DNA from 3 places in the Bacillus sp. C28GYM-DRY-1 genome. Region 1 is predicted to be linked to each of the others. Evidence: riboswitches for the same ligand, from Rfam matches in the RefSeq annotation. Region 1 holds a riboswitch; each other region holds the start of a gene.
What was found. Region 1 has a riboswitch for S-adenosylmethionine ahead of metE (5-methyltetrahydropteroyltriglutamate--homocysteine S-methyltransferase). Riboswitches for the same ligand answer to the same signal wherever they lie in the genome.

Region 1 (8,137 bases):
TAACAGAAAAAACCATCTGCCGAAGACAGATGGTTTTTATTTTATACAAGTTGTGTCTGCCGGGCTCTTGCCTGTTTTGCGGCTTCAACCATGTTTTTCAATGCGGCAACCGTTTCTTCCTGCTGTCTTGTTTTTAATCCGCAGTCTGGGTTTACCCAGAAGCGGTCAGTCGGACAGACGGCAAGCGCATCAATGATAATGTTGTACATTTCTTCAGTTGATGGCACACGAGGGCTGTGAATGTCATATACACCAAGGCCGAGCCCTTTCAAATACGGATGGTCTTTTAAATAATCTAAAAATCCTCCGTGGCTTCTGCTGTGTTCAATTGTAATCACATCGGCATCAAGATCATTGATTGTATCGACGATGTCTTCGAAGTTGCTGTAGCACATATGTGTATGAATTTGCGTCTCGTTTTTCACGGAAGAAGTGGTTAATCTGAATGCTTCTGCCGCCCAAGTCAAATACTCATCCCAATCTTGGGTTTTTAATGGAAGGCCTTCGCGCAGCGCCGGTTCATCCACTTGAATAATTTGAATGCCTGCATCTTCAAGCGCTTTTACTTCTTTGCGAAGGGCAAGCCCGATTTGGAAGGCGATTTCTTTTCTCGAAATGTCGTTTCGAGGGAAGGACCAGTTTAAGATTGTAACAGGACCGGTCAGCATTCCTTTTACATGCTTGGATGTCAGGGACTGTGCATACACCGTGTCTTTCACTGTCATCGGTTCAATAAATTCAACATCCCCGTAAATGACTGGCGGGCGGACACAGCGTGAGCCGTATGATTGAACCCAAGCGTATTTTGTGAAGGCAAAGCCGGCCAGCTTTTCACCGAAGTATTCGACCATGTCTGTCCGTTCAAATTCACCGTGCACAAGCACATCAAGCTCCAATTCTTCCTGAATATCAATCCATCGTTTTGTTTCTGCATTGATAAAGTCTTGGTACTGTTCATCAGACCACTCTTTTTTCCGCCATTTTTGGCGTGCGCTCCGCACTTCAGCAGACTGCGGGAAGCTTCCAATCGTAGTCGTCGGCAAAAGCGGGAGGCCGAGAGATTCATTTTGCAGGGCTAACCGTTCTTCAAAAGGAATGGGGCGTTTGAAGTCTTTATCGCTTAATTGCTCTAGCTCTTTCTTTTGTTCAGAATTTGCGCTAGTTGCAAACTGTTTGAGCGCCTGAATATCAGCTTTCGCCCGCTGAATCTGTTCGCTGATCGCCGCTTTTCCTGATACTAAACCTTCTTTCAAAGCTGTCAGCTCGGCTAGTTTTTCTTTTGCGTAAGATAATCCGTTCAGCAGATCCTTCTCCAAATGCTCATCAGGGTGCTTCGCTACCGGAACATGCAGGAGGCTGCTGGAAGGCTGAATCCACAGTTCATCGACTTTTGCAATGCTGAGAATATCAAGAACGGCGTCGAGACGTTCTTCAAGATCTGCTTTCCAAATGTTGCGTCCGTCGATGACGCCTGCTGCCAGCACTTTATCTGTTGGGAATCCGTGTGTTTTCAGCTGTTCCAGGTTTCTGCCTTTATCGTGAACGAAATCAAGGCCAATTCCCTGTACCGGGTAAGAGATCAGCTCTTCATAAGCATCAACAGAATCAAAATACGTCTGCAAAAGCACATTCAAGGATGAAAGCTCGTTTGTCATGCTTTCAAATAATTCTTTTGCGCCTCGGACATCTTCGGCAGAAGCTGTGACAAGCGCCGGCTCATCGATTTGAACCCATTTTACGCCTTCTTCTTCAAGCTCTTTCAAAAGCTGTACATATAGCGGCACAAGGCGTTTTTGAATTGCTTTTGCTTCAGACGGTTCATAGCCTTTAGCAAGCGAGACGAACGTATAAGGGCCGACAATCACAGGTTTTGTTTCAACGCCGTATTCCTGTTTGATCCGGCGGTAATCTGCGAGCTGTTTGTTTCTTGTCAGTCGGAATTCAATGCTCTCATCATATTCCGGAACGATGTAATGGTAATTTGTATTAAACCATTTTGTCATTTCACTGGATACAGCGTCTTTTATTCCGCGGGCGATAGCGAAGTATGTATCGGTAGCATCTGTCAAATGTCTGAATCGTTTCGGAATCCAGTTGAAGCTGACTGCTGTGTCGAGTACATGGTCATACTGTGTGAAATCAGAAACAGGCACAACATCAATCTGCTGGTCAATTTGTGTTTTTACTGCGGATAAAAATAGGTCGTCGATTTGCTTTAAAAACGTATCTTTATCAGTGCTGCCTTTCCAATACGCTTCAAGTGCTTTTTTCCATTCTCTGTTCAGTCCAATTCTCGGAAATCCTAAATTCGATGTTTTGATGGTTGTCATTGTTTCTCCTCCTTTATATGTAAAACACTCTCGTTAACCCGCGGATACAGGCTGCTAAGAGGTTTTCTCACAATAAAAAGCCTCTTTCCCATGAGAGAAAGAGGCTTTTCTGCGTAAAACACTGCCTCTCTCATCTCTCAGACACAATCTGATGGAATTAGCACCGTGCCTTATGAGACATCAGTCTCGGCGCGAAAAGCAATGCGCCCCATTTCACAATGGAATTACGGTCGGTTGCTGTTGGGGTCAAAAGGCCAATCCCTCGCCCAACTCTCGATAAGAGAAAATGTTATTAATTTTTTGAAAAGTTAAATCATTTGTTGGTAATCTTAACAGTAATGTAAATTCGTTGTCAACATAGAATTTGAAATTTATTTTACAATATTTGGTTTATATTATATAAGAAAAATAATTTTATAGGGTCAGCAAATGTGATTGCTCTGCTCTTTCTGCCAGCTCATCAGGAGCGGTTAAATACAGGAATCCATTGCCTGCCAGCGTTTTAGCAATATTAAGCGGAAGTGTCCTGCGGATCAGCTGTGCATAAACCTCAGATTCAGAAAGCTTTCTTTGAAATGATTCTTCTTCATAGCTTTTGATTAAAGCAAGCGCTCCGCTGACATGAGGAGCTGCCATTGAAGTGCCGGTAAGCTTACCGTACTTCTTGTTAGGGAGAGTGGATAAGATATCTTCTCCCGGAGCCACAAGGTCAATCTCTTTATTTGCGTTAGAAAATTCTGATAATTCTCGTGCTACGGAAACGGATCCAACCGCAATGACTTCATTATAAGCGGCAGGGTAGGAAAGCTCTTCTGTGCGTTCGTCTCCGTCACCCTCATTTCCCGCTGCGCACACGACAAGCACTCCGTTTTTGACGGCGTTTTTCACTGCTTCGGCCAGCTCTGGCACATCGCTTGGTCCGCCAAGGGACATTGAGATGATATCGACTTTTTGTTCAACCGCGTAGTTGATGCCGTTAATAATCCATTCGTATTGTCCACTGCCGTTTTCACCGCCAAGAACCTTCACAATCAATAGGCTTGCCTCAGGCGCGACCCCGGTAATGCCGCCGTTTGAATCGTTAGCTGCAATTGTTCCAGCGACATGTGTGCCATGTCCGTTGTAGTCGGAGATCGCATCTTCCTTGCCGCCGTCATCATCCGTGAAGTTCTTTCCGCCGATGATTTGGTCCTTTACATCAGGATGGTTTGTGTCGCAGCCCGTATCCAATACAGCAATTTTCACATTTTTGCCTTTTACCCCTTTTGCCCACATTTCTGGCGCCTTAATCACTTTAATGCCCTCAGGAAGCTCGTTTACATCCATAATCTGCTCATTCGTCACATACGGGATCAAGCGGATTTCACCATTCATAAAAAAGCCCTCCTTTTTTATGCTTTCAAGTGGATTCAAGGGTGTTACCTTATATTATATGAAAAAAGCAACCGTTCGGACAGAGCCATTTGAAGCATTTTGAAAAATTAGGATATAACCAAAAGAATTAGTGATTTTCAAAATATTGGATAGCTTCTTTAAAATGTATGACTGGGATTCAGCTGTTAGTCAAGTTATAATAGTGTTGGGGAAAGGGAAAGGAGCAGTGTGATGAAACTGAATGAAAAATTATACGCATTTTTTTCAGAACATGTTGATCAAATGGCCGAGGAATGGATTGAAACGATGGAGGAAAGCGATCCGAATTCGATTTACGCCTTACATAGTGCATCTGTAACGGAAGAATTGAAAGAGCAGGACAGAGAATTTTACCGTCATCTGAATGACATGTATATTTTGCCGGAAAAACAGTTTCTCGAAGGATTTGAAGAGTGGGTCATTGAGCTGACGAACGATCAAAAGCATCTTGACACTCCGGTTCAATATGTCATTCGGGAGTTTATGAGAAACAGGAGATTATATACGAAGTATTTAGAGAAGTTCGCAGAAGAACACGAGTCGGCGTTTGAATCGGGAGAGAAACAAAAATGGGCAGATTTGATTGTAAGAGTATTTGATTTTACCATTTATACATTCGTCGATCATGCTGAAATGAATGCCAAACAGCAATTAAATGCCCAAAGAGAAATGATACTAGAATTAAGCTCGCCTGTCATTACCCTGAGCAAATCAACAGCCCTGCTTCCGCTTGTCGGTGACATTGATACCGAACGGGCAAAGTTTATTCTGGAAAACACGCTTCAGGCTTGTGCAAAAAGACGCGTGGAGCATCTGTTAATCGATCTGTCAGGTGTTGTGGTGGTTGATACGATGGTAGCACACCAAATCTTTAAATTGATCGAGGCGCTCAATTTGATCGGTGTCAGGTCAACCCTGTCAGGAATCAGGCCTGAAATTGCGCAAACAGCTGTACAGCTGGGAATTGATTTTTCGAATATTACAATAAAAACCAATCTCGCCCAGGCATTAAACTATCATCAATAAGAAAAAATCCGCTATCGCCGATAGCGGATTTTTTATGAGGAAAAACAGAACGATACGAGAAAAGATCCTGCGAATAATAAGAGAACGAGACAAAAGAACAGCCAGTCACGCCGGTTGACGGTCAGTGTCCGGTAATATGTCCGGTTTCTGCTTCCTGTAAAACCTTTCGATTCCATCGCCAGCGCTGTCCGTTCCGCTTTTCTGATGGCGCTTGCCAAAAGCGGGATGGTATATCGCTTTAACGCGCTGATTTTCTCAATGAAGCCGCTCTCTGCCGCTCCTCCTCTGATTTTATGGGCCTGCTGAATCAGCTGGACCTCATCCTTTAACAGCGGAAGAAAACGAAAACCTGCAATCACGCCATATGCGAGCTTTGGTGAGAGCTTGCACTGCTGGACAAGGCTCAGCATAAATAAAATGGGGTCAGTCGTAAAAACAAACATCATCGATAAGGCGGAAAAGCACAAAATCCGAAACCCGAGAGAGATGCCCACAGACACATTATCGCTGTTAATAGAGATAGGGCCGGCTTGAAATAAAAAATTTTCCGGGGTTGTCGGAACCTTGCCAAAAACAGCGGCTGTCCATACGCAACCGAATGCCAAAATCAAAAACGGAATCGTAAACAAAAACCATTTTTTCAATGAAATTTTGGCCGCCAATAGGATACCCGCAACAATGATGATATAAAAACAAGCAGGGGTGTAAGGATTGTAAATAAACGACAGCATGACGACACAGCAAAAAATGGCTGCCGCTTTCACTGTCGGATTAATGAGATGTAGCGGCTGCTTCATCACGCACCTCCTCTTGATATGCCATCCATTCATATAGAAGGGGAAGGGTGAGCTTTGCTTTTTGGACAAGCCCTGTTTCCTGAGAAAATAACTGCGCTGGAGATCCGTCAAAAACCAGGTCCGTATCGTGAAGCACAAGCACGCTGTCGGCATACGAAGAGACAAGCTCCATATCATGTGTAATCATGAGGACAGCGGTGCCTTCTTGCTTAATCCGCTGAATCATGTCCATGCATTCAGCCGCCGTGCGGGCGTCCTGGCCAAAGGTTGGTTCGTCTAATAATAAAACCTTTACGTCATGCATGAGCATGGTAGCGACGCTCAGGCGCCGTTTTTGCCCTTGGCTGATTGCAAACGGATGATGATCAGCCAAATGCGCAAGACCGAAACGATGCAGCAGATGCTGCGCTTTTTTCACAGTTTCAGCATTTACTTTTTGGCCGAACAACAGCTCGTCATATACTGTGCCAGCGACGAACTGATGCTCCGGGTTTTGAAAAACAAATCCCATTCGTTTCCGCAGTTCAGTTTCTTTATATGAGTGCAGCGGTTTATCATATAGAAGAATCTTTCCGCTTTGCGCCTTCATCAGACGCGCAAGGACGGATAAGAGTGTTGATTTTCCGGTGCCGTTCGGGCCGACAAGCGCGGTCAAAGAGCCTTCGCGCAATGAAAAGCTGATGTCTTTAAAAATTGTCTGCTGTCCTCTCGTGAACGAAAGGCTGCTGACATCAAGCACACGTTTTCCAGAAGGAGCTTCTTTCTTTTCAGCATGCCGGGCAGGAAAGGGTTCCTTGAAAAGCGTTTCCTTTGATAATGTAAACGGCATACGGCGTTTTTCCTGCAGGTCACACACTTTTGGAATCGCGATCCCCATTTGCTTTAAGGTCTTCGCTTCGTGCTGAAATAGATCTTTCGTCCGGCCATCGAGCACTTTCTTGCCTGCTTTGTCCAGCACGATTGTTCTCTCAATCCAAGGCGTCCATTCATCAAGCTGGTGCTCAATGACGAGGAGACTGAAGCCTTTTTCTTGCTGAAGATCTTTCATCATGTGAACGAATTCCCGAGCTGAATAGGGATCTAACAAAGAAGTTGGCTCATCTAACATAATAAGCTCAGGCTCCATCGCCAAAATACAGGCAAGAGCCACTTTCTGCTTTTGTCCTCCTGACAGTGCTGATATTGTTTTTTCTTTTAAATGGCTGATACGCAATTTTTCTAATACGGCATCAATTTTCTCCGTCATCTCTTCTCTCGGAACCTGCAAATTTTCCAGCCCAAAAGCAATTTCGTCCTCAACCGTCAGCATGCAAAACTGCTGATCCGGGTCCTGAAAGACCACCCCGGCATGCTGAGCAATCGTTTCGGAGGTTTCAGCGCCAGTGACCGGCTTTTGAAATAAAAATACATGACCGGACTGTATGCCGTCGCAAGCCTCCGGGTAAAGACCGTTTAAACAAAGGGCGAGGGAGCTTTTTCCGCACCCGCTCGGCCCTAGCAGTAAAGCGCATTCCCCTTTTTGCAGCGTAAACGAAATGTTTTGAAACACCGGTTTCTCGTCTTCTTCATAAGAGAAGCTGAGCTGGTCAACCGTCAGGAGCTCATTAAAGGCTTGCATGTTCTGATGCCCGCTTCCGTTTCTTTTTCAGTTCCTTTCCGAGTGCCATTCCGTTTAACACACCCGTATAAGCAAGAGAGTCACTGATTGCTTTTCCGAGCAGCCCGGCAAGCAACGCGCCGGAAATCAGACGGATCACAAGCATAATAAGAAGATAACCTGGTGAATAGGCACCATAGCCAGAAACAAAGAGATCATAGAAAAAGCTGGCTACTGAAGATCCCATTCCTGCCAGCAGAAGGACAGGAAGAGAGTATACCTTCCAGCGCGTCGCGAGAAATACAGCCTCAGCCCCGAGGCCTTGAACAATGCCGATGACGATGACCATCGGGCCAGACGGATTTCCCAGCAGGCACTCAACGAGAGCGGCAATGATTTCAGAAACAAGCGCCGCACCTGGTTTTCGAATAATGTACGCGGCGATGACAGAAACGATAAACCAAATGCCGTAAATCGGTTCATAGGCGATTGGCCCAAACATACCTGCAAGTACGTTTCCGAAATGCGTGAATAATAAATAAACAACGGCAAAAACGATACTGATAACGGACATAATGACAATTTCTTTTACTTTCCAGCTTTTCATTTTATCCCTGCTTTCTGTTTTTTTCTTGATGGACTGTTAGCCGAGAGATTCACAGTCATGGTTACGTGTTTTGTTTGCTGTTCAGCCATGCGGAAAACGGCCTCCAGTGTTCTGAACACGTCATGCGCATCCCCGTCAAGCTCACTCGCATAATGGATGCCTTGTACGAAGGTGCCTTCTGCTTTAGCAATATCGAGAGCTTCCATGATAAGGCCCATATAATCCGGCTCATTCATCGGATAAAGCGCAAATTGGCAAGGGGCTTCTGCGTTTAGGCTTCGGACGGCATCTTCATTGACACGCTTATTGCTTGCGGAAAGATATGTATCTCCCTGTGTATCGCCCGGGCATCCGATGGAAAACGTGC
Region 2 (8,137 bases), 150 kb from region 1:
TTTTGCAAGCTGAACCACCGCTTGAATATCTGTAATCCCAAGTGTCGGATTTGAGGGTGTCTCCATATAAATGACCTTTGTATTCGGCTTGATATTCCGCGCCACTTCGTTACTATCCGTCATATCAACAAACGTGTGCTCAATGCCAAACCGGGTCAGCACCTCTGTTACCATGCGGAAGGTTCCGCCGTATACATCTTCTGTCACAAGAACGTGATCGCCCTGTGACAGCAGTAAAAATGCTGTTGAGATGGCCGCCATGCCTGAACTGAAAGCAAATCCTCTCGTTCCGCCTTCCAGTGCGGCAATTGTTTCTTCGAGCGCTGTTCTTGTCGGCGTACCTGAGCGGCTGTAATCGTATGCGCCAAACTCTTCAAATGAGGATTGGTGAAAAGTCGATGCGTGCTGGATCGGTACACTGACCGCTCCTGTTGAGCCGTCTGTTTTAAATGGATTGTGCACGAGCTGGGTTTCCAGCGTCCAATTGTGATTACTCAAATGAAACAGCTCCCTCTTTAACCTGACATAACGCCTGTTTTAAGTCTTCTTTTAAGTCTTCCTCATGTTCAATTCCAACTGAAAAACGCAGCAAACGATTGCAGACGCCATTTGCGATGCGGATTTCTTCAGGAATATCCATGTGCGTCTGTGTGGCAGGGTATGTAATAAAGCTCTCCACCCCGCCGAGGCTTTCTGCGAAACAAATGGTCTTCAGCGCTTTTAAAAACGGGTTGACCCACTCTTCTTTTTGAAGACGGAAGGACAGCATGCCACCCTTTCCGGGATACAGTACATCGGCAATTTCCTCCTGTTCTTCTAAAAATGCCGCAAGCTCCTGCGCGTTTGCCTGATGCTGGCGCATTCTGAGGCTCAGCGTTTTCATCCCTCTCATCAGAAGCCACGAATCAAACGGAGGCAGGACGGCGCCGATCGCATTTTGGTGTTGAAACATTTCCTCACCAAGCTGCTCATCCTTTACAACGACAAGTCCCGCAAGCAGGTCATTATGCCCGCCTAAATACTTGGTTGCACTGTGAATCACAATATCGGCTCCCAGCTCAAGCGGCCGCTGCAAGACCGGTGTATAAAATGTATTATCAACGATCAGCAGAAGACCGTACTCTTTCGTAATCCGGGCAATCTTTTCAATGTCCGCCTCCTGCATGAGCGGATTTGTCGGCGTTTCTACAAACACCGCTTTTGTATTCGGCGTAATCTTAGAGCGTAAACCGTCCTCATCGCTGAAATCATCATAATGAAAGGTCAATCCGTATTTTTTCCACTCGTTTTCAAACAGACGGTACGTGCCGCCATATAGGTCCGATGAAACGATCAGTTCATCTCCGCTTTTAAACAGCGCCATAATCGTTTGGATGGCAGCCATTCCTGAACTGAAGGCAAGCCCCCTCGCGCCGTTTTCTAAGCTGGCGATCGCGTCCTCAACAAGCTGGCGTGTCGGATTTTTTGTGCGGACATAATCAAATCCGGTTGATTCTCCGATCCCTCTGTGGCGGTAGGCTGTTGATAAATAAATAGGAGGACTCACTGTTCCCGTGACTTCGTCGCTTCGGTTCCCGATTTGGGCTAATTTCGTTTCAACGTGCTGTGACATATAGCTGACACCTTCCCTTTTCATAATAAAAACCCCTTCTTCATAAGAAGAAGGGGTTTAACGCTTCTTCTTATCTTCCAAGCATAAAAAACGCTTGCTGGATTTAGCACCTTGGCGTTTTGCACATATGCAAAACAAGCCGGTTGCTGAGGTTTCTAAGGGCCAGTCCCTCCACCTCTCACGATAAGAAATATCGGTTTTAATTTTCTGATTGTTTTATATTAGCGCAATTTGCAGTTTATTTCAACTCTTTTTTCTTCGAATTCCGAACCGTTTAAAGAGAGAAATTTCTAATAATTCATGGTACAATAATGGAAAACAGCAAGAAAGTCTAGTGATGTCCTGGAGGAATGTATTATGGCACCGAAAAACGGCACAGTACAAGAAAAGAAATTCTTTTCCAAAGAGCTTAACGAGGAAATGACATTGCTCGTTTATCTGCCGTCCAACTACTCCCCCCTTTATAAATACCATGTTATTATCGCGCAGGACGGCCACGATTATTTCAGGCTGGGGAGAATTGGCAGACAGGTCGAGGAATTGCTGTCCAAACGTGAAATTGACCGGAGTATTATTATCGGTGTTCCTTATAAGGATGTTGATGAACGCAGAAAAACCTATCATCCGGAGGGCTCCAAGTTTTCAGCGTATAAACGGTTCATCGCCCATGAGCTCGTACCGTTTGCGGATGATGAGTATCCTACTTATCATGTCGGCTACGGACGCACGCTGATCGGCGATTCGCTCGGAGCGACCATATCGCTCATGACAGCACTCGATTATCCGAATATGTTCGGAAACATCATTATGCAGTCTCCCTATGTTGACAAGCATGTATTGGAGGCCGTGAAGCAGTCGGACAATATCGAACACCTCTCTATTTATCACCAAATCGGCACGAAAGAAACTGACGTCCACACGACTGACGGGAACATTCTGGACTTTACAGAACCGAACCGTGAGCTGAAACAGCTGCTGGAGAAGAAGCTTTCCGATTATGATTTTGAACCATTTGACGGAGACCATAAGTGGACATACTGGCAGCCGCTTATCACGCCGGCCCTGAAAAAAATGCTTTAATACTCAATCATACTTTATTTCCAGGAGGGACATAATATGAAATACGGAATCGTTTTATTTCCATCAAAAAAACTCCAAGACCTTGCGAACTCTTACAGAAAGCGCTATGATCCAAGCTATTCCCTGATCCCGCCCCATTTGACGCTAAGAACATCGTTTGAATTGACGGAGGAGAAAGCGGATCAGCTTGTATCACATCTGAGAAACATCGCAAAGGAGTCCCATCCGGTCGTTCTCAAAATGACAAAATACAGCTCATTTGCTCCTGTTAATAATGTCATTTACATCAAAGCAGAGCCGACGGAAGAACTAAAAACACTCAATGAAAAGCTATACACCGGTGTGCTGGCTGGTGAACAGGAATACGCTTTTGTTCCGCATGTGACGGTAGGCCAAAACCTTTCCGACGATGAGCATTCGGATGTCCTCGGTCAATTAAAAATGCAGGAAGTGTCGCATGAAGAAATCGTTGATCGTTTCCACTTGCTTTACCAGCTGGATAATGGATCGTGGACAGTATATGAAACCTTTTTGCTAGGCAAAGGAGAATAGTATTTGGAAGCAGTTATCGCAAAAAATGAAAAACAAATGAAAGATGCATTTCTTGTAAGAGAAGAAGTCTTTGTCAAAGAACAAAACGTGCCTGCTGAAGAAGAAATTGACGAACTTGAAAATGAGTCGGAGCATATCGTTGTGTATGACGGCGAAACGCCTGTCGGTGCCGGAAGATGGCGTATGAAGGACGGCTACGGCAAGCTAGAACGGATTTGCGTATTGAAAAGCCATCGCTCCTCCGGCGTAGGCGGCATCATTATGAAGGCACTCGAAAAAGCGGCTTCAGACGGCGGCGCTTCCGGTTTCATTTTAAACGCGCAAACGCAGGCCGTGCCGTTTTACAAAAAACACGGGTATCGCGTTCTTTCTGAAAAAGAATTTTTCGATGCCGGCATTCCCCACTTACAAATGATTAAGGACTAAACAGCATCCGGGTCTATTGAGATCCGGATTTTTTCCGCACATTAAAAACCGTTCTCTCTGGATATGAACGGTTTTTTATACATATCGATTAATATAAGTGCCCATCCCTTTTTCTCGAAATCTCTTATAAAGAGAGCGCTTACGTTTTGTCTCGTTTACTTTTCTTTCAGCGGCTGTTTGATTCTCCTGCTGCTTTTCAAGTTCCTTGTATACCCGCTGAAACGAGACATAATTGATTTTTTCGGTTCCGGCGTAATCCTGCTTGTGTCCAATCGTCCTATTTGCATATTGAGCGTATTGCTGGTTCTGAATTTGACCTGCATATATCATGCGATACCCACCCTTCTGCTGTTCCTTTTCCCTTAAACTGACTTTTTGAAACGCGTTTCTTTTGATATGATAGTCTTTGTCTGTAATGAACACCTTTTTTTGATTGGGAGGATCCCTGTTTGAAATGCGCCCGACTGAATGATCGAACCATCCATTTACATACATATTCGAGAGAACATTACCAATTCCTCTTTGAAGAAGGAATAAAAGGACGTTTATTTTGTTCTCATTGCGGAAAACCCGTCTTGTTAAGGCTCAACATCGCCGATCCGCCGGAGTTTATCCACCGCCAGCCAGGCGATTTTCCGGCATGTGAAAAGGCCTGCGAAACGAAACCCATTAAAGAAGAGAAAAAAGAAGATGATCAGGAATTCGGTGTCTTTCGTTTACCCAAGGGAAAAGCGATCACTGATGACTCGTCTTCAGCTGCCACGGAATGGAAGCGGCCTAGAAGCATTAAACCCGGAACACCCTTTGTACAAAAAACAATAAAACCTGATACGAGTCTTTTTCCGTCTGTCGGCTTGAACTCGGATCAGCTGAAAGCTGTCACAGAAACGGAAGGCCCGCTGCTAGTGCTTGCAGGTGCGGGAAGCGGGAAAACACGGGTGTTAACGGCGCGCGCCGCCCACATGATCGAACACTTGGGCATACCGCCGGAACACATGCTGCTCGTCACCTTTACAACAAAAGCTGTCGCTGAAATGAAAGATCGTATGGCGAAGCAGTACGGATTACAGCCGGCAAAAGTGAGACGGCTTGTCACCGGAACATTCCATAGCTTGTTTTATAAAATCTTGTATCACTATGATTCTAATAAATGGAACGGCGAGCATCTGCTGAAAATGGAATGGCAGCGGGAACAATATATCAAAAAAGCACTCTATGAAGAAGGCATAGATGAGAAGGAGTTCCCCGTTGATCAGGCCTTGCAGCAGATCGGTTTCTGGAAAAACACTTATGTGCCGAATGAACGCATTCCTTTGCAAGATGAGTGGGAAAAACAAGTCTATCGTTTATATGAACATTATGAACGCCAAAAAAAAGAACACAATCAGTTTGATTTTGATGATATGGCATCCGCCTGCTATGAATTGTTTATCGATCGGCCGGATCTTCTCGAACAATATCAATCTCGGTTTACCTATATCTTAATTGATGAGTTTCAGGACATTAACCCGGTTCAATATAAAATCATGCAAATGCTCGCCAGTCCGGAGCAAAATCTGTGCTGTGTCGGGGACGATGACCAGTCCATCTACGCGTTTCGGGGAAGTAATCCGTCCTTTATTCTTGATTTTCAAAAGGATTATCCTGAAGCGAAGACGATCTATTTAACTGCAAACTACAGGTCTACGCATCCGATCGTATTCAGCGCTGATACCGTCGTGAAAAAGAACAAAAACAGGTATGCCAAAATGCTTGAAGCGGCGCGTGATGACGTCCAGGCCCCTGTGCTGTTTTATCCTTATGACGAAGAGGAAGAAGCCACAATGGTAGTTTCCGATATCAAAGAAAAAATCCAAAACGGGGCGAGCCCTGAAGACTTTGCAGTTCTCTACCGCACAAACAGCGGAGGCCGTGCCATATACGAAAGGCTTCATCATTCGTCAATTCCGTATACAGCAGACCGCGGCGTACAGTCGTTTTACAGCAGACGGATTGTCCGCCAGATTCTCGCATACTTGTACGCCAGCCAAAATGAGGATGACACTGAGGCGATGAAGCACTTGCTGCCAGCCTTGTTCTTAAAACAGTCTGCTTTGAACACACTGAAGGCGCTCTCGATTACCGAGGACTGCACCATGATTAAAGCGCTGGTCAAACTGCCTGATCTAAAGCCGTTCCAGCTGGACAAAATCAAGAAGATTGTACCGTTTTTCGCAAGCCTCCGCACGATGAAGCCGGTGGAAGCGATCACCTTTGCAGAAGGAAAAATGGGCTTCTCGGAGTATTTAAAAAAACGGGGTAATGAGGGCAATAAGCTGGAAAAAGGATCCGACGACCTGCGTGACATCAAGGTCGTCGCCAAGAAATTCAAAACGATTCCTGACTTTCTCGCCCACGTTGACCATATGAGAGCTTCTGAGAAAAACAAAACAGTTGAAAATGGCGTTCAGCTAATGACCATTCACCGGTCAAAAGGCCTTGAATTTAAAACCGTCTACGTGTTAGGCGCGGTAGATGGCTCAATTCCTCACGATTTCTCATTAGAAACAGCGAGAAAAGGAGATGAAGCTCCACTTGAGGAAGAAAGGCGCCTTTTATATGTAGCGATGACCCGGGCAAAACAACATTTATATTTGTCTTGTCCCGCCAACAGGCGCGGTAAAACGGCTCACCGTTCAAGATTTTTGTATCCGTTATTACAGCAAGTAAGACAGCCCTTGCACAACTAACAGCCCGGCAGTGATCTGCTGGGTTTTTTCTTCTGTAAAAAAGGCCCGCTGAAAAAGTCAGCCAGGCCATTCGCTTATTTATTATCCAGCATTTTAGAAATGGTTCCAAAATCAAGCTTTTCTTTACCGCTTGTAATGGATTGCACAATTTTATCTTCTAATTCTTTCGGCACGCGTCTGTTTGCCAGTTGTGCTACACGGCTAATCACGCTGCGCACTGTGTTTTCGTCTTTAAAATTGGCATTTTGAAGAGAGCCGGCAAGATTCATGACATCCTGCATATTGACGCCTGTTTTCTTTTCGATGTTCTTAAAAAATTGATTATCCATAATGCGCCTCCTTTTGGCGGAGTGATATGGTATTGTATGAATGTACACTATTCAATGTGCTTCCATAAAAAAATAAACAAGGCAAGGAAGCACAGGGTGTTACCCGCACTTCCTCAATTCACCTTAGAAGTTACAAAAAGATGCACCCACGATGATAAGCAGAATGAATAATACGACCAATAGAACAAATGTTGAACCATAGCCGCCACCACTGTAACCGCCAGCATAACCGCTGTAGCCGCCACAGCCGTAGCCGCCTCCGAATCCATAGCCCATAGATAAGCACCTCCTTTACTCTTTATACACTATGTGAGTCATTTTATTCGGCTTGGATATTCGCATAGGGCGCTTGCGGATTTACGATGGGTCATGCTGAGCCTGTTGTTTTTTTAGTAAAGCTTCGGTTTTTTCTGTCAGCTCTTCAATCTCCTCTTCAAACGCCAGGCCTGCTTCGTCGAATGCATCCAATTCTTTTCTGATGTTGCTCAAGATGTCTTCATGCTTTTTTTGCTTTTGTTCGTGAGGTTCATATTTTCCTTCTATCCAATTTTCGAACTCATTCACTGCTATCCCCCCACTTAGATATATGCTGAACGAGACCGCTCCGTTAAAAAAACAAAAAACCGGAGATCTCCGGTTTTCGTTGCCACGCTATTGAGGCTTTTTCTTTTTATTTCCGCACCCGCAGCCTTTCTTTTTGATCTTTTTTGTTTGAGACGATGAATCTGTATATGGAGTTTTTTGGGAAGGTTTATTGGATTGATTCACTTTGATCCTTTCCTTTCCTTATGTCATATATGCTACTTTATGTGGATACTGACGGAATGTTGCTGGAGGGAACGCCTCATTCCTGCAGCCATTTTGATATAAGGGTTTCAATAATACCGGCCAGACCGGCGATCGCCAGCAGTAAAATCAGCCACTGCGCCACTTGCGGGATCAAAGCCCGGGACAAAATCAAAAAACCGGCACACCACACACCTGTACACCAATAGCAGCTCAGCAATTCACCGATAAAGGCCCTCATGCCTGTTCCCTTAATGACAATATACGTTTCCATATTCCCGTCCGCATCCTTCTCCTCCTTCTCTTCATGAAACAGGTTGCGAAGTGGCGTCATTATCGTGTCAAACACCAAGAGTCGAGTCAGCCGAAAGACCGCAAGCGAAAGAAGGAAAAGAGACAGCCAATTAGTAACCACTTGTTCACTCCTTTCATTATCCCTTTCACATATATGCTGAATCCCTAGCTTTCATGATTTTGTATCTTGTCCTCTAAAAAAATAGTTAATTTTCTTATTCCACTTTAGGTTGTCGTTGCATTTACTATGGTATAGATAAGAAAGGAGTGAAGGTTTTGTCTGTTGAAGAAAAATTCGACTCACTCTACTTACAAATGTTTGAGGAATT
Region 3 (8,137 bases), on a different contig from region 1:
ACATGCTCATCCATCAGCTGAAAAAGATGGACTTTTCTGTACTCTTTAATGATTTGTCCTTCCTTATCCGCGATGTACATTGTATTATAAACATCAGAATCCTTTCTGACAGCAATAGATCCTGCGACAATATGAACCCCATGTTTTTTTGCGGTTTTTTGCAGCCACCTCTGAGCAGAATTCCCGTCTTCATCAGCGAGCTTATCAAGGTTGGCCAAGTCATATCCAGTCGTCCATAATTCAGGAAGAACAAGAACATCTGCATGTTTGCTTTCTTTCTCAATCAAAAATTCAGCCTTTTTTATATTTTCCGAAGGTTTACCGTATGAAATATCAAATTGAAGACAAGATATCGTCCATTTCATCTTTTAAACACCCCAAATTTTTCTTTACTTTTTTCATTTAACCATATATGATGATGGACTATCATTTCAAGATTTTTTTAGAAGGTGAGAATAGATGAAATTTGAACAGTCTCATGTATTGCAGGAATTGCCAAAGCAATTCTTCGCTTCTTTGGTGCAAAAAGTGAACCGAAAGCTCTCAGAAGGACATGACGTTATCAATCTCGGACAGGGAAACCCTGATCAGCCGACTCCGGAACATATCGTCGAGGAAATGAAACGAGCCGTTGTTGATCCTGAAAATCATAAATATTCGTCTTTTCGCGGCTCATACAGACTGAAATCAGCCGCAGCAGCATTTTATAAACGAGAATACGGCATTGATCTTGACCCGGAGACTGAAGTCGCTGTATTATTCGGCGGAAAATCCGGTCTGGTCGAGCTCCCGCAATGCCTGTTGAATCCAGGTGATACGATTTTAGTTCCGGATCCGGGCTATCCTGATTACTGGTCAGGTGTCACACTCGCGAAAGCGAAGATGGAAATGATGCCGCTCGTAAAGGACAGGGCGTTTCTTCCTGATTACAGCAGCATCTCTGCTGAAGTGAGAGATCAGGCGAAATTGATGTATTTAAATTATCCGAATAATCCGACCGGAGCTGTTGCTACTGCCGAGTTTTTTGAAGAAACCGTGAATTTTGCAAAGGAACACGGGATCTGTGTTGTTCACGATTTTGCTTACGGCGCTGTAGGATTTGACGGCTGCAAGCCGTTAAGCTTTTTGCAGACTAAAGGTGCGAAAGATATCGGAATTGAAATTTATACGCTGTCAAAAACGTATAACATGGCAGGATGGCGGGTCGGCTTTGCTGTCGGTAACGCTTCGGTCATTGAAGCAATCAATCTTTATCAAGACCATATGTTTGTCAGTCTTTTCAGAGCGACTCAGGAGGCTGCAGCGTCGGCACTGCTAGCTGATCAGACGTGTGTGGCGGAGCAAAATGCCCGGTATGAGAGCAGGCGAAACGCTTGGATTGCGGCATGCCGGGAAATTGGCTGGGATGTGACAGCTCCGGCAGGTTCATTTTTTGCATGGCTGCCTGTGCCTGAAGGCTATACTTCCGAACAGTTCTCAGACCTTTTGCTGGAAAAAGCGAATGTGGCGGTTGCGGCTGGAAACGGCTTCGGTGAATATGGCGAGGGCTACGTCAGAGTCGGACTGCTGACAAGCGAAGAAAGACTCAAAGAAGCCGCTTATCGAATTGGGAAACTGAACCTGTTTACCCAAAAAAGCATTGACAAGATCTGATAACGATGGGATAATTCAAAATAATTTATAAAATCTATATTTTCTTATCAAGAGTAGGCAGAGGGACGAGCCCGATGAAGCCCGGCAACCGACTTATAAAGCACGGTGCTAATTCTTGCAGCTGGCGGCTGAGAGATAAGATTCGGACGAGAAACGAAACCTCTTTAGACGCGATTGCTGTTTGAAGAGGTTTTTTTATATGGATGAAATGAAAGGAGCTCTGGCATGGGTGAGTTATTAGCAACATATCTCCTGACCGAACCGGGAGCGGATACAGAGAAAAAAGCGGAACAAATCGCAACAGGATTAACAGTAGGCTCCTGGACTGATCTGCCCCTTGTAAAACAGGAGCAAATGCAAAAGCACAAGGGACGGGTGATAAAGGTAGAGGAAAGAGAGGGGACTCCTGCGACAGGAAAACAAGCGGTGATCACAATTGCCTATCCTGACATCAATTTCTCTCAGGATATTCCGGCTATGCTGACAACAGTGTTTGGGAAGCTGTCGCTGGACGGAAAAATCAAATTACTCGATCTTCACTTCTCTGACGCGTTTAAGCGCACACTGCCGGGACCGAAGTTTGGCGTATATGGCATCCGGAAGCTGCTGGGAGAGTTTGAGAGACCGCTATTAATGAGCATATTTAAAGGGGTTATCGGAAGGGACCTGAGTGATATTAAAGAACAGCTCAGACAGCAGGCGCTTGGCGGAGTTGATTTGATTAAGGACGATGAAATTTTCTTTGAGACAGGTCTGGCACCTTTTGAAACAAGAATTACAGAAGGAAAGCAAATATTGAAAGAAACGTATGAGCAAAACGGGCATAAAACGCTGTATGCTGTGAATTTAACTGGACGTACGGCTGATCTAAAAGATAAAGCGAGACGCGCCGCCGAATTGGGAGCGGATGCGCTTTTGTTTAATGTCTTCGCTTACGGCTTAGACGTCATGCAAAGCCTAGCGGAAGATCCTGAAATCGCAATCCCGATTATGGCACATCCAGCTGTCAGCGGGGCGTTTACGTCTTCTCCGTTCTACGGATTTTCTCACGCTCTTTTGCTCGGAAAATTGAACCGGTATTGCGGTGCTGACTTTAGTCTCTTCCCATCTCCATACGGTTCAGTTGCGCTTCCAAAAGAAGCTGCGCTGGCAATTCACGAAGAATGTGTGAGAGAGGATGCCTTTAACCAAACATTTGCCGTTCCGTCAGCAGGCATTCACCCCGGTATGGTTCCACTTTTAATGCGGGATTTCGGTATAGATCATATTATTAACGCCGGGGGAGGCGTACATGGACACCCGAACGGCGCCCAGGGCGGGGGCAAAGCGTTCAGAGCCATTATTGATGCGGTTTTAGAAGCCCAGCCGATTGATGAAAAAGCCGAACAATGCAAAGATCTGAAGCTTGCGCTTGAGAAATGGGGAAAGGTTGAAGCTGTATGACGACTCGAAAGCCTTTAATTATTTGTGATTTTGACGGAACCATCACGATGAACGACAACATTATAAGCATCATGAAAACATTTGCTCCGCCGGAGTGGACGGCATTGAAAGACGGCGTATTATCCAAAACGCTGTCGATTAAGGAAGGTGTCGGGCGGATGTTCGGCCTTCTGCCAAGCCGTTTAAAAGAAGAGATTACAAGTTATGTATTGGAAGATGCAAAAATCAGAGAAGGATTTCGGGAATTTGTAGCGTTTGTCAAGGAGCACGAGCTTCCGTTTTATATCGTAAGCGGAGGGATGGACTTTTTTGTATATCCATTGCTTGAAGGCATTGTGGAGAAAGACCATATTTATTGCAACCATGCATCATTTGACAGTGACTATATTCATATTGACTGGCCTTATTCTTGCCAAGGAACTTGCAGGAATCAATGCGGGTGCTGCAAGCCGTCAGTGATACATGAACTCGCCGAACCGAACCAATATATCATTATGATCGGTGATTCGGTTACAGATGTGGAGGCCGCAAAGCTGTCTGACCTTTGTTTTGCAAGGGATTATTTATTAAACGAATGCCGGGAGCAGAACCTGAATCATCTCCCGTACGAAGATTTTTATGAGATCAGAACAGATATTGAGAATGTAACGGAGGTACAGGAATGGCTGCAAAACAAGAACGCTGGAGAGAACTTGCTGAAGTAAAGCGGGAATTGGCAGAAAGAGATTGGTTTCCGGCGACTAGCGGCAATCTGTCTATTAAGGTTTCTGATGAGCCTTTAACATTTCTCGTAACCGCAAGCGGTAAAGATAAACGAAAAGAAACGGGTGAAGATTTTCTGCTGGTGGATCTAAACGGAGAGCCTGCCGAAAGCGGGCATTCTCTGAAACCGTCAGCGGAAACGCTTTTGCACACACATTTATACAACAAATCCAATGCCGGATGCTGCCTGCATGTCCATACGGTAAACAATAATGTGATCTCAGAGCTATACGGAGATCAAAAGAAAATTACATTCAAAGGGCAGGAAATCATAAAAGCGCTTGGCCTGTGGGAAGAGAATGCAGAAGTGACCATACCGATCATTGAAAATCCGGCTCATATTCCGACGCTAGCGGCACTGTTTGCGCAAGAGATTTCAGAAGATTCAGGAGCTGTTCTGATCCGAAATCACGGTATTACCGTTTGGGGAAGAACAGCATTTGAAGCAAAAAGAGTACTTGAAGCATATGAATTTTTGTTTAGCTACCATTTGAAATTGAAAACACTCCAGCACCAGCTGGTTACATAAAAGGAGGAACTGAAATGGCAACAATTTGTATTCATGATGAGGCAAATACAACGATTGAAAATCTAGAGGAAGTTGCAAGCTTTCTGGACAGTCAAGAAGTTATTTATGAGCAATGGGATATCGCGAAGCTACCGAAACAGCTTTCAGAGAAATATGATCTGACAGAAGAAGAAAAACAGCAAATCCTTAATACCTTTGAAACTGAAATTAAAGATATCTCAGCCCGCCGCGGATACAAAGCACAGGATGTTATTTCTTTGTCAGACAGCAATCCGAAACTTGATGAACTGCTTGAGAACTTTAAAAGAGAGCATCACCATACAGACGATGAGGTCCGTTTTATCGTAAGCGGACACGGCATTTTTGTCATTCAGGGCAAGGATGGCACGTTTTTTGATGTCCGATTAAACCCTGGAGATTTAATCTCCGTGCCTGAAAATATACGCCATTACTTTACACTTCAGGAGGATCGCAAAGTTGTCGCAGTAAGAATCTTCGTCACAACTGAAGGATGGGTTCCAATTTATGAAAAAGACAGCGTGAATCAATAAATAAAAAGCCCCGTTCGAAGTGATATTATCCCCTCTAAGTAGACAGTGTAAAAAGCCCACTTTTCAAAAGTGGCTGTTACACTATACTTGGAGGGGATTTTTTATGGCGAGAAAAGGGCAACACTTTCAGCACTATACCAAAGAATTCAAGATGAAAGCTGTCAACATGTATGAAGAAGGAAACAAAAGTTATAACACGTTATCTGAAGAATTAGGGCTTCGGAGTTCAACCCAGCTCAAAAATTGGGTGAAAACCTATCGAGAAGGCAAGTCTTTAGATGATCAAAGGGGCAAAGAGACAAAGTCAGACAATCCTTTTATTGGACGCCCTAAGACAACATTTAAAAGTGTTGAGGAAGAACGAGATTATTTAAAGGCACAGGTCGAATACCTAAAAAAGCGTTATCCAAATCTGCATGGAGAGGACGGATTTTGAAGACAGCACGATTTGAAGCTGTGCACGAATTGAAGGATCGTTATCCGATTACGTGGCTGGTGTGTATCGCCAAAGTGTCACGGTCGGGGTACTATAAATGGTGTAAGACTCAACGGATTCGAATGGCAAGACAACAGAGAGAGCAGATCATAAAAGAACACATCATGGCGATTCACCGCTCACGCCCTTTCTATGGCTATCCTCGGATTACCATCGCTTTAAAGAGAGAAGGATTTTGGATCAACCATAAGCGTGTTTACAGATTGATGAAAGAGATGAACATTCAATCGATCATTCGAAAAAAGCGACGTTATTTTGGAAGACAGGCACCGGTTGTCCTGCCAAACCGGCTTAACCGAGAATTTCAAACCAATCGACCTAACCATCTATATGTAACCGATATTACCTATATTGCTTGTGGACAGCGATTCTATTACCTTTCTGCCGTACAAGATCTTTACAACAATGAGATTGTCGCATGGAAGCTGTCAAAACGAAATAATCTTGAATTGGTCATGAAGACAGTAGAAAGTATGACAGCCCAACGGGACGTCCAGGGAGCTATCCTCCATTCTGACCAAGGCTTCCAATACACAGCAAAAGCATATCAAAAGCGACTCGAAACCGTTGGTTTGAAAGGCAGCCATTCGCGTAAGGGAAACTGCCTAGATAATGCCTGTATCGAATCGTTTTTCTCGCATCTCAAAACAGAGAATGCATATTTTTCGACGTGTCAAACCGAAGAAGAGCTTCACAAGAGCATTGAAGATTACATTCAATTCTATAATCACGAACGATTCTAGAAAAAATTAAACCAGTGTGCTCCGGTAGAATACCGTAACACACTGGTTGCTTAGGCTTTTTGTGGCTGTCTACTTGACAGGGGTAAGACCAGGATGCGGGGGTTTTTATTTATTGCAAACGCCACTTTTCATACTGTGACATTTCTTTTTTAATCAGCATCCAAATCAAACCTAAAACAGCTGCATCGTCTATGATTCCAAGACCGAGTATAACATCTGGAATGATATCGAGCGGCATGGCGATATATAAGATGGCAGCAGTTAGAAAAAATAGGGTTTTGACCTGAGAACGGGGATAGTCGCCGTTTCTCCAATCGCGAAGCATTTGAAAAAAAATAGTGGTGTACTGGATACATTTTTTTCGGTTTTTCCTTTTTAACATCGCTTTTCCGCCTGCCGCTCCAAGCATTATTGCTTTCTTTTTTTTCATCGGGCATACCTCCTTGCCTGGCAGCGTGTTTAAAATATTCTTCACCCGGGTATTGTTCTTCTAATCCTATCAATATATCTATTATACCTGAAAAAATAACTTATTTAATGAAAATATGTTTACAAATAAAGTATAATCTGTAATAATGCACAATAACCCAACCAAACTTGTTTCCTATTTCTTAGCGGCGAGGGGTGAAGTGAATGGGCGGTTCTTCTGAACAAGAAAGATTGTTGGTGTCTATTGATGAAAAAAGAAAGTTAATGATAGATGCCGCTAGAAAGCAGGGATTTACAGGGCATGACACGATCAGACACAGTCAGGAGCTGGATTGTTTAATAAATGAATATCACCAGCTCATGCATGAAAACGAACATTCTCAAGGGATTCAAGGCCTTGTAAAAAAATTAGGCTTGTGGCCCCGCAGAGATGTTATGCCGGCATATGATGCAAATAAATAGTGGCACTATCAAATGCATATATAAAGAGAGAGCTTTTCAGAAGCGCTCTTTTTTTCTGGAAAAATTTTTGAAAGAGGGAACTGATGAAAGAACTGACGATTCTCATTACTGAAATGGTCAATCAATTTCATGACGCTTTTATTTCATTATGCGAAATGTTTGGCATTCATTTAACCGACAAAGAAATGCATTTTTGGGTGATCGGCATTTTTGGCATCATCTTTTTCGGCGTCACATACGCTGTGTTTTCAAGGCTTTCTAAATGGAGCATGACAGCCTTGTCCTTTATCTATACCGTTACAGTGATCATTGTTATCGTTTTTGCGATTGAAATTCAGCAAAAAGTGACGGGGAGAGGGAATATGGAGTTTTTAGATGCCACGGAAGGTTTAAAGGGTTTTTTACTATTCTTTATGTTTTTTTGCTTCTGAAATTGCTGTTCCGCTTCAGCAAAATACTCTCTTCTGGCAGAACAGCAAGCAAGTCGGCCCGGTCACGAAGATAAAAAAACCCTCCTGACACGGTCAGGGGGGCTATGAAGCGGATACGGGGAGGGTGATCGTCACCTCTGTGCCTCTTCGCACTTCACTTTCGATATGAATAGAGCCACCGTACATCAGAACGATCCGTTTACATACGACAAGCCCGAGACCGGTTCCTTTTTCTTTAGAAGTAACAAAGGGAAGGAAGATATGATCCAGCATTTCCTGAGAAATCCCTTCACCGTTATCCACAACTTTAATAATGGCTTTTTTATCCAAAGTCCCCAGGGAGATCGTCAGTTTGCCTCCTTCAGGCATTGACTCAAGGCCATTTTTTGCTACATTTAAAATCACTTGTTTAATATGATCTTTGGTACATTTTACGAGTAAAGGCTCCTCAGTTAAATACTGTAATTCGACCTCTACATTATATAGGTTACCCTCGGAATAGATGATCGGCATAATTTCACCGATAATATCCTGAAGCGAATTCAGCTCCCATTTTTCAGCTGTCGGCTTGCCGAGAACGAGAAACTCACTCACAATTTGATTAATGCGCTTTATCTCTTGTTCGATAATGGAGAAGT

Region 2: another riboswitch for S-adenosylmethionine. It lies ahead of metI (cystathionine gamma-synthase/O-acetylhomoserine thiolyase); the one in region 1 lies ahead of metE (5-methyltetrahydropteroyltriglutamate--homocysteine S-methyltransferase).
Region 3: another riboswitch for S-adenosylmethionine. It lies ahead of mtnW (2,3-diketo-5-methylthiopentyl-1-phosphate enolase); the one in region 1 lies ahead of metE (5-methyltetrahydropteroyltriglutamate--homocysteine S-methyltransferase).

Annotation. Positions count from the first base shown of each region.
Region 1 is NZ_JAUMKF010000003.1:307,126-315,262, forward strand. It holds gene metE (5-methyltetrahydropteroyltriglutamate--homocysteine S-methyltransferase) at 42-2,330, opposite strand; SAM riboswitch class I at 2,458-2,613, opposite strand; gene isp (serine protease Isp) at 2,745-3,704, opposite strand; gene rsbRB (RsbT co-antagonist RsbRB) at 3,936-4,769, shown strand; gene thiX (HMP/thiamine ABC transporter permease ThiX) at 4,802-5,566, opposite strand; gene Q3W56_RS05495 (ABC transporter ATP-binding protein) at 5,541-7,184, opposite strand; gene Q3W56_RS05500 (ECF transporter S component) at 7,171-7,770, opposite strand; gene Q3W56_RS05505 (YkoF family thiamine-binding protein) at 7,767-8,137, opposite strand, start outside.
Region 2 is NZ_JAUMKF010000003.1:152,478-160,614, reverse strand. It holds gene metC (cystathionine beta-lyase) at 1-498, opposite strand, end outside; gene metI (cystathionine gamma-synthase/O-acetylhomoserine thiolyase) at 491-1,612, opposite strand; SAM riboswitch class I at 1,680-1,802, opposite strand; gene Q3W56_RS04580 (esterase family protein) at 1,970-2,692, shown strand; gene Q3W56_RS04575 (YjcG family protein) at 2,729-3,244, shown strand; gene Q3W56_RS04570 (GNAT family N-acetyltransferase) at 3,248-3,670, shown strand; gene Q3W56_RS04565 (hypothetical protein) at 3,746-4,000, opposite strand; gene Q3W56_RS04560 (ATP-dependent helicase) at 4,120-6,399, shown strand; gene spoVIF (sporulation-specific transcription regulator SpoVIF) at 6,474-6,728, opposite strand; gene Q3W56_RS04550 (YjcZ family sporulation protein) at 6,852-7,004, opposite strand; gene Q3W56_RS04545 (hypothetical protein) at 7,086-7,292, opposite strand; gene Q3W56_RS04540 (DUF1360 domain-containing protein) at 7,573-7,929, opposite strand; gene Q3W56_RS04535 (spore coat protein) at 8,076-8,137, shown strand, end outside.
Region 3 is NZ_JAUMKF010000016.1:26,179-34,315, forward strand. It holds gene Q3W56_RS14935 (carbon-nitrogen family hydrolase) at 1-365, opposite strand, end outside; gene mtnE (methionine-glutamine aminotransferase) at 460-1,653, shown strand; SAM riboswitch class I at 1,695-1,795, shown strand; gene mtnW (2,3-diketo-5-methylthiopentyl-1-phosphate enolase) at 1,879-3,096, shown strand; gene mtnX (2-hydroxy-3-keto-5-methylthiopentenyl-1-phosphate phosphatase) at 3,093-3,800, shown strand; gene Q3W56_RS14955 (methylthioribulose 1-phosphate dehydratase) at 3,758-4,387, shown strand; gene mtnD (acireductone dioxygenase) at 4,402-4,938, shown strand; one part of gene Q3W56_RS14965 (IS3 family transposase) at 5,042-5,342, shown strand; one part of gene Q3W56_RS14965 (IS3 family transposase) at 5,342-6,177, shown strand; gene Q3W56_RS14970 (YkvA family protein) at 6,287-6,607, opposite strand; gene spo0E (aspartyl-phosphate phosphatase Spo0E) at 6,811-7,068, shown strand; partial or broken gene Q3W56_RS14980 (hypothetical protein) at 7,152-7,573, shown strand; gene kinD (sporulation kinase KinD) at 7,602-8,137, opposite strand, start outside.